DNA from 2 places in the Cobetia sp. D5 genome. Region 1 is predicted to be linked to the other one. Evidence: predicted binding sites of a transcription regulator. Region 1 holds the regulator's gene; the other holds the start of a gene.

Evidence for each region. Region 1 encodes LexA, which represses DNA repair genes until DNA is damaged. Its sites were predicted from a motif close to TACTGTNTANNTANACAGTA; they were not measured.
Region 2: dinB (DNA polymerase IV) is a predicted target of LexA. The motif match lies at 3,406-3,425, and genes of this name have one in related genera.

What each region holds. Positions count from the first base shown of each region.
Region 1 covers NZ_CP142020.1:991,913-999,433, reverse strand. Annotated here, with positions in the region: gene U0O11_RS04255 (hypoxanthine-guanine phosphoribosyltransferase) at 172-753, opposite strand; gene U0O11_RS04250 (mechanosensitive ion channel family protein) at 734-2,080, opposite strand; gene nagZ (beta-N-acetylhexosaminidase) at 2,129-3,274, opposite strand; gene U0O11_RS04240 (L,D-transpeptidase family protein) at 3,534-4,076, opposite strand; gene U0O11_RS04235 (TetR/AcrR family transcriptional regulator) at 4,076-4,753, opposite strand; gene lexA (transcriptional repressor LexA) at 5,320-5,949, shown strand; gene U0O11_RS04225 (hypothetical protein) at 6,067-6,306, opposite strand; gene U0O11_RS04220 (DUF6586 family protein) at 6,559-7,038, opposite strand; gene topA (type I DNA topoisomerase) at 7,038-7,521, opposite strand, start outside.
Region 2 covers NZ_CP142020.1:2,876,445-2,883,965, forward strand. Annotated here, with positions in the region: gene bioA (adenosylmethionine--8-amino-7-oxononanoate transaminase) at 1-846, shown strand, start outside; gene U0O11_RS11970 (YrbL family protein) at 985-1,602, opposite strand; gene U0O11_RS11975 (Na+/H+ antiporter family protein) at 1,933-3,279, shown strand; gene dinB (DNA polymerase IV) at 3,444-4,502, shown strand; gene purU (formyltetrahydrofolate deformylase) at 4,620-5,474, opposite strand; gene U0O11_RS11990 (ribonuclease J) at 5,889-7,469, shown strand.

The sequences.
Region 1 (7,521 bases):
CGATCCTCAGCGAACGCTACTCCGAGCCAACCGGCAACGACAAGCACAATCGTCACGCTCTGCGCCAGGAGAACAGAAAAGGCCCCGAAAACGACACCACCCGCCGCGGTTGCCCGGGCGGGTGGTGAACGAATGTCATATCGCGGGATGGCGGCTGCCATCCAGCAAATCTTACAGACCCTTGGGCGCGTAGATGCCCGGCGCGTTACGCCAATAGCCCTTGTAGTCCATGCCGAAGCCGAACAGGAAGCGGTCTTCGACGTCGAGACCACAGAAATCGGCCTTGAAGCCCGGATAGGCCTTGCGGTCATGCTTCTTGTCGACCAGCACACAGCTGGATACGCTGCGCGCACCGGCTTCACGGCAGTACTCGAGGATCGCGGCCAGGGTGCCACCCTCATCGAGGATGTCATCGACGATCACCACGTCGCGACCGGCCATCGGCAGCTCCGGGTTGACGCGCCAGAACAGCTCGCCGCCGCGCATCGCGCCACGGTAGCGAGTGGCGTGCAGATAATCGACTTCCAGCGGGAAGTCGAGGCGGGTCAACAGCTGGCCGGCGGTGATCAGGCCGCCGTTCATCACGCAATAGAAGATCGGCATGCGATCGCCGAGGCGTTCCGTCAGCTCAACGGCCATGCGGTCGAGTGCCACTTCAAGGTCAGCTTGCGGGATCAGGCAATCGGCATTGTCCATCACCTCACGCATTTCGTCATGCAGGGCGGTGAGGGTCTCAGGCGTCGGAGTCAGCATCGGGAGTTTCCTGGGTGTCACTGGCCTCATCTCCACGCCGGACGGGCGCAGAGGAGGATGTAGCAGCGGCGGTTGAATCAGAACGGCGGCGGGACCCGCGCGTCTGCGTGTCTGATGACGCCGCGGCATGCTCTGCCTCGGCATCGTGTTCATGGTGGCGTCCTTCGAAGGACAGCACATCGGCAAAATGCAGACGCTGACCCGGCAGCGCCACCTGGGCATCATGCTCACGGATGATGTCGTGCACCCTGAGCAGGACATCCTGCTTGATCGCGTGGTACTTAACCCAGTCGGTGGTGCGCGTGAAGACATAGACGAAGAAGTTCAGCGAATGCTCACCGTAGGTGGTGAAGTTCACGATCTGGGTGCGCGTCTGGTCGATCTCGTCATGGCCTTCCAGCATCTCGCGTACCGCGGCAACGATGGGGCCGACCTGGGCGGCATCCTCATAGCGCAGCCCCACGGTCTCGAAGATACGGCGATTGTACATGCGCGACGGATTCTCCACCGAGATGCTGGTGAAGATGGCGTTCGGCACGTAAAGGGGCCGCATGTCGAAGGTGCGAATGCGCGTCAGGCGCCAACCGATATCCTCGACGGTGCCCTCGATCTCGCGGTCCGGTGAGCGGATCCAGTCGCCGACCTTGAAGGGCCGGTCGAGATGGATCATCAGGGCACCGAAGAAGTTGGCCAGCAGATCCCGCGCCGCAAAGCCGACCGCGATACCGCCGACACCCCCGAAGGCCAGCACCCCGGACAGCGAGACGCCGAGATTCTGCAGGATGGCCAGCCCCACCAGCACGACTACGACCGCCCGCAGCAGCTTGCTGATCGCCGAGGCCGTGGTGGCATCCATCGCGTTGACGTTGGTGCCGGGCGGCGGCATGGTGCGCAGCGCCTCGAAGCGCTTGACCATGCGGATCAACGCCCAGGCTAGTGCCAGCAGGGTCACGATCTGGCGCGCCGTGCCCAGGTACTTCTCGGCCCCGCCGAGGCTGAACTGGCCGGCGATGATGCCGAGCGCCAGCAACACCCCCATGCTGTAGAGCCAGAATGACAAGGGATGACGCAGGCCATGCACCAGGGCGTCATCCCACAGGTTGCGACTCTTCTCGGCATGCGTCGCCAGGCGGCTGAGCACCACTCGCTCGATGAGGTGCAGCAACAGCACCGCCAGCAGCAGCAGAGCGAGATTGATGCCCCACAGCGGCAGACCAAAGGTCTGCTCGACCCATTGGCGCAGCGGCTCGACCCATTGATTGATCATCTCTTCGGCGGGCGCTGCCAGCTTGTCGGCAGCAGCCTCGGTGGCGGATTGCTCAGCCATGGGAATTCCTTGCCAGTCTTCGACTCGAAAAAGGCACCGCGTGCCTGATTATTGCGCGCTACCGGACTCAGAGGCCGACCGTGCGTCAGACGACTCGGCGCCGCCTAGCGTGCCCGAGGGCATGGCAGCCTGCTGTGATGCCTGACTGGCCGCCATCGATTCGAGCCGCGCGTGGGTGCGCCGCCAGCGTGCCAGCCCCACCAGGCCATCCAGCGTCGGACGAGCTCGCGCATAGCGCAGCCGCGCCTGGCGCTTGCCACGGTGGCGCTGCTCATCGTCATCGAGGCTGTCGAGCACTTCGCGCGCGGCGGCCGGGTCATTGCAGACCAGCGCCATGTCGCAGCCGGCGTCCAGCGCCAGGCGCGCACGCTCTGCCGGACCACCTTCCGCGACAGCCGCCGCCATGCCGAGATCATCGGAGAAGATGGCGCCCTTGAAGCCGAACTCTTCGCGCAGCAGACCCAACCAGCTGGGCGAGAAGCCCGCGGGACGTGCATCGAAATCCGGATAGATCACATGCGCCGGCATCACGCCGCCCAGACGCTCGGCGAGGGCCGCGAAGGGCTTGAGGTCATGCTCGCGCAGCTCGCGGAACGGCCGCGGGTCGACCACGCGCTCCAGATGGGTATCTGCCGAGATGCCACCATGCCCCGGGTAATGCTTGCCGACGGCGGACATGCCCGCCTCCTGCAACCCGTCAATGAAGGCGCCGCCCACCGCGATGACGTCTTCCGGCGTGGCGCCGAAGCTGCGATCGCCAATGATGGTCGAGCCCGCCACATCGATATCCAGTACCGGCGCAAAGGTGATATCACAGCCGATGGCTGCCATTTCCATGCCCAGCAGCCAGCCGGCATCGCGTGCCAGTCCCAGGCCTGCGGCCTGGGCGTCTTCGCCGCAACCCTCACAGTCACGGCCGAGGCAGCACTGTGCCAGGCTGCGCATCGATGGCAGGCGTGTCACACCCTCGCGCAGACGCTGGACGCGCCCGCCTTCCTGATCGATGGCGATCAACAGGTGCGGATTGACGCTGCGAATCTCGCGGCTCAGCTCCAGCACCTGTTCGGGAGAGGCGCAATTGCGCGCAAACAGGATGACGCCCCCGACGGCAGGGCGTGCCAGCAGTTCACGTTCGTCGCGGGCGAGGGTCAGCCCCGCAACATCGACCATTACGGAGCCCAGTGGCTGTGTCATGTCATCCTTCCTGTCCATGGCCTGCGGCAGTGATATCCCGTGAAGAGAGGAATCACGACCGCCAGGACTTCATGTCTTTTACGGGGCTCGGCAGCCTGGAAGAAACGTGATGAATCAGGCTGCCAGCGCGAGGAAAGGCGCAATTCTAGCCGACTGAACCCCTATCGAACAGTCGCGGCCAGCTGCGCCCCGGCAAGGGGCTGTCACGTAGATTCCGGTGACAGCTCATGGAGGGTATCAGACTCGGACACCAACCCCTTCAGGCATGCAGCAGCACCGGGGTGCCGGGCACAGCCTCGGCAAAGAGTCGCAGCAGGTCGTCATCACGCAAGCGAATGCAGCCGTGGGACGCCGCTACCCCCATGGGCTCAGTGCTGGGCGTGCCATGAACATAGATGTAGCGGCGCAGGCTATCGACCCGCTCGCCGCGGGCATTGCGACCACGATTGACGCCGGACTCGCGGCCGCTGAGCCACAGAATGCGCGTCAGGATCCAGTCTCGCTCAGGATGCTCGGCAGCAAGCTCGGGCGTGAACACCTCGCCCGTGAAGCGCCGGCCGCGATAGACGGCGCCACACGGATTGCCCGCCCCGATGGCGGCACGAATCACATGCCAGCCGGTTGGCGTGCAACCGCTGCCGTCGAGCTCGCCGATACCGTTGAGGCCGCTGGAGATCGCGCAGGCGTGCACCAGCGCCTCAGGGTCAGCCGCGGGGGGCGGCGCATCACGACTGCCACTCGGCATGTCACTGCGTACCTCAAGGCTTTGGCGCGAGAGGTCCACCGCTACCCAGCAGGCCATCAGCTGGCCGCCTGGGTGACCGCCTCACCATCCCCGAGCGTGGCCGGCAACGGCGCTGCCATCGCCGCGACGACCACTGGACGCATGTGCTGGATCAGCTCGCGCACCGTGGTGTGATGGCCGTACTCGGCCTCCTCGATATCGCGCAGCGCATCCAGGCCCGAGAAGGTGAAGATCACGCTGCCGAGCATGAAGTGCAGACGCCAGAAGCGCTCGTTGTCAGGCAGATCAGGCGTCGCCAGCTTCAGAAGCTCGGCGAAGCGGCTGAAGACCGTGCCGTAGTGCTCGCGGATATAGCGCCGCATGTGGCCCTGACCCTGGGTATAGGCAAGCCCGAGCAGGCGCATGAAGGTACGCAGGCTGTTGCGCTCGGCCGGCACCTCCAGCACGGTACGCGCCATCACCTCCAGCAGGACCTCCAGCGGCACCTGACGCCCGGCGTATTGCTGCTCGATGCTGTCGAGTGCCGCGTGGAAACGCTCACTGAAAGGGTCGAGATAGCGCGCGAAGACCGCCTGGATCAGCGATTTCTTGGAGCCGAAGTGGTAGTTCACCGCCGCCAGATTGACCTTGGCCTTGCTGGTGATGTTGCGCAGTGAGGTCTCGGCGAAGCCGCGCTCGGCGAACAGCACCTCGGCAGTATCGAGGATGCGGGTAACGGTATCGGTCTGGGCCATGGGCGGAACCCTTGTCAGGTAGAAAAGGACTGGAGTCGTAGGTCACGGCGCAAGCCCCGCGCGGCGACTCTCTCATGAGGTGGTGCAGGTTCACCGCAAGGCGCGTTCGATCATGGCACCCGTGAGCACTACCATCGGCGAACATTCGTTTGAAACACTTTGATTCTAGCGCGCCATGCCATGACTGACAATTCTCTCGCGTTTCAAACGCCAGAGGTTTAGCCAAGCCTGATATTCCCTCAACGCTGACCATCCCGATTCAAGGGCTCGTCATGCTCGGTGACTGTCCACCCCGCCAGAGCCAGGCCGGGTTCATCTCCAGACATTCATCTCCAGACATTAATCTCCAGACATTCACTTCCAGACATTCCCATCAAGAAAGAATGCCTCGGATATCGGCACGAAAAGTCGCCAGACAGCGATATCTCGGCGACTACCTGCCCTTTGAGGCCACCACGCAAGCCACGATGCCTTGCATGACCGCCATGACTGGATACAATGACAGTTGTATGGATGCACACCCCGTGCCGTCAGCTCAAGATGCCGCCCAGGCCAAAGGCAATGCCATGACCCAGCCGCTTACTCCGCGCCAGCAGGATGTCTTCGACTTCATCATCAAGACCATCAAGTCCTCTGGCTACCCGCCGACGCGGGCCGAAATCGCCCAGGCGCTGGGCTTCCGCTCACCGAATGCTGCCGAGGAGCATCTGCGTGCCCTCAAGCGCAAGGGCGCCATCGAGATGGTGCCGGGCACCTCTCGCGGCATTCGCGTGCCGTCGCTGGCTGACGTCGACGACAGCGCCAACGATGGTCTGCCGGTGATCGGGGAAGTGGCCGCCGGCAGTCCGATTCTTGCCAGCGAGCATATCGACCGTCACTGCCCGCTGCCGAGCGACTACTTCTCGCCGGCTGCCGACTACCTGTTGCGCGTGCGCGGCGTGTCGATGAAGGACGTGGGAATTCTGGAAGGCGACCTGCTGGCCGTGCACCGCACCAGCAGCGTGCGTGACGGACAGATCGTGGTGGCACGTCTGGGGGATGAAGTTACCGTCAAGCGCTTCCGCCGTGACGGGCACTACGTGTGGCTGGAAGCCGAGAACGAGGACTTCTCACCGATCAAGGTCGACCTGCGCACGGACAGCCTGGAGATCGAGGGTCTCGGAGTGGGCGTCATCCGCGATGGCGGCCTGCACTGAGACCTTGACCAGCAGCGCTCTTCTCGCAAAGCTCTGAGCAACAGAAAAGCCGCACGTATTGCACAAAAAAACCCGCCTCGAGGCGGGTTTTTTTGTGCGCGAAGCACGAGCGATGAATCAGTGCACGATGCCTTCCGACTGCTCGTCCTCGTCTTCTTCGCCATCCCAGAGGCGAGTCCGGGTGATGGCGTGGTCGATCATCTCACGCGCGACCTCGAAACGATTGTCACGCAGCAGATCAGCGGCCTCGTCCGAAATGCGAATGCTGAGCAGCGGCTCACCTTCGCTTTCCGCGGCGCGCAGAATCACTTCACCATCTTCCATTTGCACAATTTCAAGTACGGCGGGATCGGACACGTCATTCCTCCTGCACGGCATCTCGCGAGATACCGGCGTCGTTGTAATCGTCAGCGCGACGGCTGGCAAGCCCGGCACCGCGTTGCCATCAGCGACGCAGAAAAAAGTACGACCACAGCCAGAGCCATGGTCGTACCGGAGAATGCAGGGCTTGCCACAATGCGATCAGTCTAGCACCCGTGAAGGCGAAACGTCACCCGATTGCCATGCGCCAGTCATCACCAGCGTGCAGCGCCAGATCAACGCCTTGACCTACCACTCGACACTCGACTCGCGCAGCTGCGGCAGCAGCGCCTTGAATGCCGTGATGGCGGCACTGAGACGCTCGGCCAGCGAGGCGCTCGAGGCTGCCGCGATGATCAGACCATCACCACGCGAACGCGATTCTTCGCGGCGCGCGACACCGCCTTCTTCATGCAGGCGGGCCACATCCGCGACCAGCTCAGACAACCAGCTGTCGGAACGCTCCAGCAGACTGCGCAGCTGCTCGACCTCGGCGATGGGCGTCGGTGGCGACGCCAGACGCTCGCGCCAGCTACCCTCTGGCCAGCGCGCCGTCACGGCACACTCTTCCAGCAATGACGCCAGCGCCAGCTCCAGCAGGGCGAGCGCGCCCTCTTCACCGGCCATGCGACGCGCCACGGCATGCTCATCGTCGCCAGAGGCTGCTGACTGGGCCAGCAGCAACTCGGCCTGATACAGCAGCTGATTGGTACGGGCACGCTGGCTCATCAGCTCTTGGCCCCCTTGCGCTTGTCCTCGACGACCCAGCGACCGTTGTCGTAGGTCGCCTTCCAACCGGTCGCCTTGCCTTCCTCATCGGTCATGACGTACTGAGCCTTGACCTTGCGCGAGAAGCGAATCTGCGCCGGACGTCCGTCCGGGTCCTGATCCGGGGCTTCGAGAATGAAGTGATACTTCTCCGGCAGCTCGTCGGCATGCGCCTTGAGCTCCTTGACCAGCGGCGGACGCGTCTCGCGATTCTTGGGGAACTGACTGGCCGCCAGGAACAGGCCACTGGCGCCATCGCGCAGCACGTAATGGTCCTCGACCTTGACGCAGGCAAGCTCCGGCATCGGAATCGGGTCCATCTTCGGCGGCGCCACCTCACCGGACTTGAGCAGCTTGCGGGTATTCTTGCAATTCTCGTTGGTGCAGCCGAAATACTTGCCGAAACGCCCGGTCTTGAGCTGCATGTCAGAACCGCACTTGTCG
Region 2 (7,521 bases), 1.9 Mb from region 1:
ACGGCGGGCTGCATGGCAGTGTGTGACCCCGAGGAAGGCATGCATTCCTTGTTCGCCGATTTCCTGCCCAGACACCATTTCGCACCGGCGCCGACTGCCGGTTTCAGCGCCAGTCGTGAAGAGGTAGCAGACGATATCAGCGCATTGCGCGCCTGTCTGGAAACACACCAGCATGAGATAGCGGCATTGTTGATGGAGCCTCTCTTGCAGGCGGCAGGTGGCCTCAACATGTACTCGCCCTACTATCTCGAGGCGGCGCGCGAGTTATGTGATGAGTTCGGGATCGTATTGATCTTCGATGAAGTCGCGACCGGTTTCGGTCGGACCGGCAAGATGTTTGCCTGTGAACACGCCAATGTCTCTCCCGACATCATGGTGCTCTCCAAGGGACTGACGGGGGGATATCTGGGACATGCCGCCACCCTGGCCCAGAGTCATATCTTCCATGCATTTGATGGCGAGGATGCCAATAGCGCCTTCATGCACGGCCCGACCTTCATGGGCAATCCGCTGGCCTGTCAGGTAGCACTGGAAAGTCTCGCGGTATTCGAGGAAGAGAATTATCTGGGCAAGATTGCCGAGCTCAATCAATTGTTGCGCGACACCCTGCTGAATTTCTCCCACCCCGCCATTCGCGATATACGCGTATTGGGTGCCACGGCGGTGATAGAAGTGCACGATGCCAGCAGTCTGGCAGGCGCTCAGGCCCATGCCCGTAAACTGGGTGTCTGGTTACGCCCCTTCGGTCGCTGGCTCTATACCATGCCGGCCTATATCACCTCGCCGCAGGACTTGCGCCAGATCACCCATGCGATGACCAGCTACTTCGAGACCCTGGAACACTGATGCACTGATTGCACTGATACACAACACGACTGCCCCTGGCGATGTTCATCAAAGGCGATTGCCATCAGCGACAAGCACCATCAGGGGCAGCCACTCTCGAGCGCCACCAGTCTCGAAAGCTATCACCATCAGAGACATTCACCCCCACAGACGGGCTTCGAGTGCCTGATAATCCTCTGGCGAGAGCTGACCGCCCTTGACCAGCTTCTTGAGGAAGTGACGATAACGACGCGCGACCTTGCGCCGCGCCAGCCAGGCGACACTGGTCGCCAGCGGAATGAAGTCAGGATTCGAGATACCGTCGATCAGCCACAATCTGGGCGGCTGGTCGTCGCTGAACTGGACCACGATATTGCGATCATTGAGATCAGATGGAATCAACCAGCGTTTCTCGAGATAGCGATAGAGATTGGCCAGCTCGCTCACCAGCACCTCGGTGCTCAGGCGCTCGGGGGTCTCGAGATGCACCTCGCGCAGTCGGCGTGACGTGGAGCCGTCACTGTCGAGAATCAGATCGAAGACCAGCCCGAGCCCCTCGGCGGTGGCGACACTGCCGTGGTAGGCAGGCACATAGGACCAGTCGCGCATGCCACGTCTGACCAGGCCCTCGAAATAGCGTTGCTCGCGTTCATTCTGGCGGCTGCCCTTGTCAGGGTAACGCGGGACCTTGATGCAGCGATGGGGGTCGTTCGGGTCCTGATAGACACGCCGATCATTTCCCATGCCGATGACGCGGGCATTTTCCAGCTCCAGCATGCGCACTCCTGTTGAATAACGCCTGCGACTGCAGCCGCCGGGCAGCGTGGCATTCTACAAAAAGCCGTCATGGCACGCCAACTTGTGGCATTTGGCGGCGCCCACGTTCATCGGCCATTCAGCTTGCGTTGCCCTTCTGGTAAGATAATGCGCCGTTTTTGACGGCATTCAGGAGGAAGCCGCAGGAACACTGCGACAGCAAGGCATTCGTCACGAATGTACACGTCATGCGAGGCATTGCCCCGGGATCGGGTGGCCACGCACCCACAGTTCGCCCGCTCTGTCCGCAACACTCCCAAAGCTGGCACAACCCCACATAGAGGTACTCGCATGAATGCGGTAATTCTGGCCGTCCTGGTCATGGTCGGCCTGTCGTTGGCTCGCGTCTCGGTCGTCTTCGCGCTGGTCGCCGGCGCCCTGGTCGGCGGTCTGTTCAGCGGCCTGTCTCTGACCGACACGCTCGGCGCCTTCAATGACGGTGTCGGCGGCGGCGCCAAGGTCGCGCTGGCCTACGCCACCCTCGGTGCCTTCGCCGTCGCCCTGTCTCGCTCCGGTTTGCCGGACCTGCTCGCCGCACGCCTGATCGGACTGCTCAATGGCGAAAGCACGCCGCGCCGCCAGACGGCCATCAAGTACGGCCTGCTGGGCAGCGTGACTCTGGTCGCGATTTCCTCCCAGAACCTGATTCCGGTCCACATCGCCTTCATCCCGATCCTGATTCCGCCGCTGCTGGTCGCCATGAACCGCCTGCGCCTGGATCGTCGTGCCGTGGCCTGTGCACTGACCTTCGGCCTGACCGCGCCCTACATGCTGCTGCCGGTCGGTTTCGGCTCCATCTTCCTCAACGACATCCTGCTGGCCAATATCAATGAGGCCGGCCAGTCGCTCGGTCTCGACGTGACCCGCGGCATGGTGCCGATGGCGATGGCGATTCCCGTCGGCGGCATGTTTCTCGGCCTGCTGACGGCGCTGTTCGTCTCCTACCGCAAGCCGCGTGACTACGCGACCCGCGAGATCAAGTCCAGCAACGTACCGCATCACACGCCCATGCACTCGCCGTCCAAGAGCGGCCTGATCATGGCAGGTATCGCCATCATCGCCGCCCTCGGCATTCAGCTGTATTCCGGCTCGATGATTCTCGGCGGCCTGGTCGGCTTCGCCATCCTCTCGCTGGGTGGTCTGTTCAAGTGGAACGAAGCGGATGACCTCTTCACCTCCGGCATGCGCATGATGGCGCTGATCGGCTTCATCATGATCTCGGCGGCAGGTTTCGCTTCCGTGATGAAGGCCACCGGCGACATCCAGACCCTGGTCGACGCCTCCTTCCACATCATCGGTGACAACAAGCCGCTGGCCGCGCTGGTCATGCTGATGGTCGGCCTGTTCATCACCCTCGGCATCGGCTCCAGCTTCTCGACCATTCCGATCATTGCCGCCATCTACGTGCCGCTGGCGCTGCAATTCGGCTTCTCGCCGCTGGCCACCGTCGCGCTGATCGGCACCGCTGCCGCGCTGGGGGATGCCGGCTCACCTGCCTCTGACTCGACCCTCGGCCCGACGGCCGGCCTGAATGTCGATCAGCAGCACGACCACATCTGGGACAGCGTGGTGCCGACCTTCATCCACTACAACATCCCGTTGATCGTGTTCGGCTGGGTGGCCGCGATGACGCTGTAATCCGCTGAGCGACAGCCTCGCGCCCAAGCGAGATGCCAGACATGCCAACGCCCGACAGAGAGGACTCTCCTCCCTGTCGGGCGTTGTCGTTGCGGAGCCGGCTCAGGCGCAATGAATGGGCACAGCTACTGGACAGCCATCCAGTCTTTTAGCATGATGCGCGCATGCGCAAGATCCTCCACGCCGACTGCGATTGCTTCTATGCCGCCGTCGAGATGCTCCGCCATCCCGAGTGGCGCGAGGTGCCCATCGCCATCGGTGGCCGCACCGAGCAACGCGGTGTCATCGCCACCTGCAACTATCCCGCGCGTGCCTTCGGCGTACGCTCGGCGATGTCGACTGCCCGCGCGCTGCGCCTGTGCCCTCAGCTGATTCTGGTGCCCCCGGACTTCGAGCGCTACCGCGCCGTCTCCGCCGAGATCCAGGCACTCTTCCATGAGCTGACACCCCTGGTGGAGCCCCTCTCGCTGGATGAGGCCTATCTGGATGTCAGCGCCGTGACTGACTTTCAGGGCAGCGCCACCTGGATGGCGCGCTGGTTGAAGGAAGAGGCGCTCAAGCGCACCGGCATCACCCTCTCCCTTGGCGTGGCCGCCAACAAGTTTCTGGCCAAGATCGCCAGTGACTGGGAAAAGCCCGACGGCCTGACGGTGATCACGCCCGAGACCAGCGACGCCTTCATCCGCCAGCTGCCCGTCGGCAAGCTGCACGGGGTCGGCCCCGCGACGCTGGCGCGCCTGACACGCCTGGGCATCACCACCTGCGAGGACATGCGCACCACGCCGTTGACGACCCTGGCCGAGCACTTCGGCAAGTTCGGCACCCGCCTGCACGAACTGGCGCACGGCATCGATGAGCGACCGGTGCGTGTCGAGCGCGAGCGCAAGTCGATCAGTGTCGAGCACACCTTCGATCACGACCTGCCTGATCTGCCAGCCTGCCTCGAGCGCCTGCCTGCGCTACTCGAACGCCTGACCAGCCGTCACGCCCGCCATGACCAGCCGGTGCTGGCCAAGCAGTTCGTCAAGATCCGCTTCAGCAACTTCGAGAGCACCACGCTGGAAAGCCTGCTCCCCGCCTCGACCACCACGCTGCCGAGCGCCAACAGCTTCGCCCTGCTGATGGAGCAAGCCTGGCAACGCGGCCATCGACCTGTCCGCCTGCTGGGTGTCGGCGTGCGCCTCAAGGCCCGCGAGGACGCCCAGCAGCTGGGATTGTTCTAGCTCACGCCAGGCGCCCACCCCATCCCGAAAACAACAAAGCCGGCACCTGAAACAGGTACCGGCTTCTTCGTCACGACCTCAGGTCGATGACAGACTCATGCGCTGAGCAAGCGAGGCTCAGGCGAAGACGATGGTCTTGTTGCCGTGGATCAGCACGCGATCCTGCAGGTGCCAACGCAGCCCGCGCGCCAGCACTTTCTGCTCGACATCACGGCCGATGCGCACCAGTTCCTCGGCGGTATGGCAGTGAGTGACGCGGTGGATGTCCTGCTCGATGATCGGGCCGGCATCCAGCTCTTCGGTCACGTAATGGCAGGTCGCGCCGATCAGCTTGACCCCACGCCCGAAGGCCTGGTGATACGGCTTGGCGCCCACGAAGGAAGGCAGGAAGCTGTGGTGGATGTTGATCAGGCGACCGGCATAGCGCTCACACAGGCTCGGCGGAATGATCTGCATGTAGCGCGCCAGCACGATGCAATCGGCCCGGGATTCTTCCACCAGACGCTCGACTTCGGCAAAGGCCGGCGCCTTGTCATTCTTGTCGACCGGCACGTGATGGAACGGAATGCCGTGCCATTCCACCAGCGAACGCATGTCATCGTGGTTGGAAATGACGCAGGGAATCTCGCAATCCAGATCACCGGACTGCCAGCGATGCAGCAGGTCCACCAGGCAATGGGAGTCCTTGGAGACCATCAGCACGACACGCTTCTTGGCGGCGGTGTCATGCACGCGCCACTGCATGCCGAACTCTTCACCGATCGGGGCGAAGCGCTTGCCGAGCTCAGCGGCGCTCAGGCCGATGGTCTCGGGGTTGATCTCATAGCGCATGAAGAAACGACCGGCGCCAAGATCAGAATGCTGATTGGCTTCGGTGATCCACCCGCCCTGCTCGGCGATGAAAGTGGAAACTCGGGCAACAATTCCGACCTGATCAGGGCAGGACACCACCAGGCGATAGGCGTGAGACATCGTAAGTTCAACCATTGTGATAGCGGGAATGATGTTCAGCCGGCGAAGCGCCGGCCTGCGCGAGGAATCATGACACCGCCCGTAAGCAGCCCCTCGGCAAAGGTGGGCTATTGTAGCTGATCACGCGGCCTGAAACAGTGCTGCGCCCCGATTCTGTCCATATGGTCAATACGACATTGCGATCAGCGGCCATCACGCCGGCCCACCTCAAGGCGTCACGCGGACGGTTGGGCCGCTCTCGAATTGACGCGATCGGACAACAGCGCCATTTGTGGCGCTTCGCGGGATTCCCGTATAGTTGAGCCACATTTTATAGATGGCATGACATCCATGTTGAAACCCCGCGTTCAAGTCCGTCAGAGACAACGTCCGCCGCTGCACCTGCTACCGCTGGGTGGCTGCGGCGAGATCGGCATGAATCTGACGCTTTATGGTTATCAGGATCACTGGATTGCCGTGGATTGCGGCATGATGATTCGCCAGGACCTGCCGGAAGGTCCGCTGCAGGTGCCGGATATCGAGTCCCTGGCAAGCCTGGGCATCAGCCCGCAGATGCTGGTGATCACCCATGGCCACGAAGACCACATCGGCGCGGTCGCCTGGCTGTGGCCGAAATGGCGCTGCCCGATCATCGCCACGCCCTTGGCGGCTGGCCTGCTGCGCGCCAAGTTTGCCGAGCGCGAGCTGGAAACCTCGAGCCTGCAGATCATCGAGGTGGATGAAGGCTTCGAATCCGGCCCCTTCGCGCTGCGATTGTTGCCGCTGACCCACTCCATTCCGGAAAGCTGCTCGTTGCTGATCGTCACGCCGGAATATCGCGTGATGCATACCGGCGACTGGAAGTTGGACCCGGAGCCGCTGATCGGCGAGCCCACCGATCCGGAGCGCTATCAGGCACTGGCACCGGTCGATCTGGTCGTCGGCGACTCCACCAATGCGCCGCTGGCGGGTCATTCGCGCAGCGAGGGCGAGGTAGCCCGTGCGCTGGAGAAGACGCTGGCCGGCTGTCGTGGACGCGTCGTCGTGACCTGCTTTGCCAGCAACCTGGCCCGCATACTGGCGCTGGGGCGCGCCGCCGCACGCAATGGTCGCCGCATCACGCTGCTGGGGCGCTCGATGGAGCGCATGGTGCGCGTCGCCCGCGGTCTCGGCTATCTGGAAGACTTCCCGCCGCTGGTCCCGGTGAAGGATCTGGGCTACCTGCCCCCGGAAGAGGTCATGGTGATCGCCACCGGCAGTCAGGGCGAGCCGCGCGCCGCGCTGTCGCGCCTGGCCAATTCCCGCCATCCGGACTTCGAGCTGGCTGCCGGCGACACCGTGATCTTCTCTTCCAAGGCGATTCCCGGCAATGAGCTGGCCATCGGCAAGCTGCACAACGCACTGACACGCCTCGGCGTCGGCATCATGGAAGAGAAGCAGTTCCCGGACCTGCATGCCTCCGGGCACCCGGCGCAGGAAGAATTGCGCACCTTCTATGGCTGGCTCAAACCGGTACGCCTGCTGCCGGTGCATGGCGAATATCGCCACCAGCTCGCTCACACCCAGGTGGCACAGTCCCTGGGCATCGAGGCACCGCTGATTCCCGTCAATGGTGACGTGATTCGCCTCGATGCTCAGGGGCTGTCGGTGGAAAAACGCCTGACACTGCACGAGCGCATCATCGAGCATGACAAGGTGCGTCCGCTGGATTCCATGGACCGCCGTGCCCGCGCGCGTCTCGGCCGGCATGGCAGCGTCTCACTGGCGTTGCCCGTCACGCTGCAGGAGGCCGGCTGGGTTCGCATCGGCCGCTTGATGCTGGATATCAGCGGTACTTCAAGCCTCGATGAAGACAGCTTCGCCGAGTGGCTGGATGACACCCTGGCAGGCCTGGATGCCAGCAATGAACGTGAACTCAAGCAGCAACTCGATGGCCGCATCAATCGCTGGCTGCGCAATCACCTGCGCCATGAGCCGGTGCTCTTCCTGCATATCATGGCCATGAATCAGGAGTGAGTGTCGCGCCATCATTGAAGTGATGGCCGCCTTGAGCTCACTGCCCTGCACA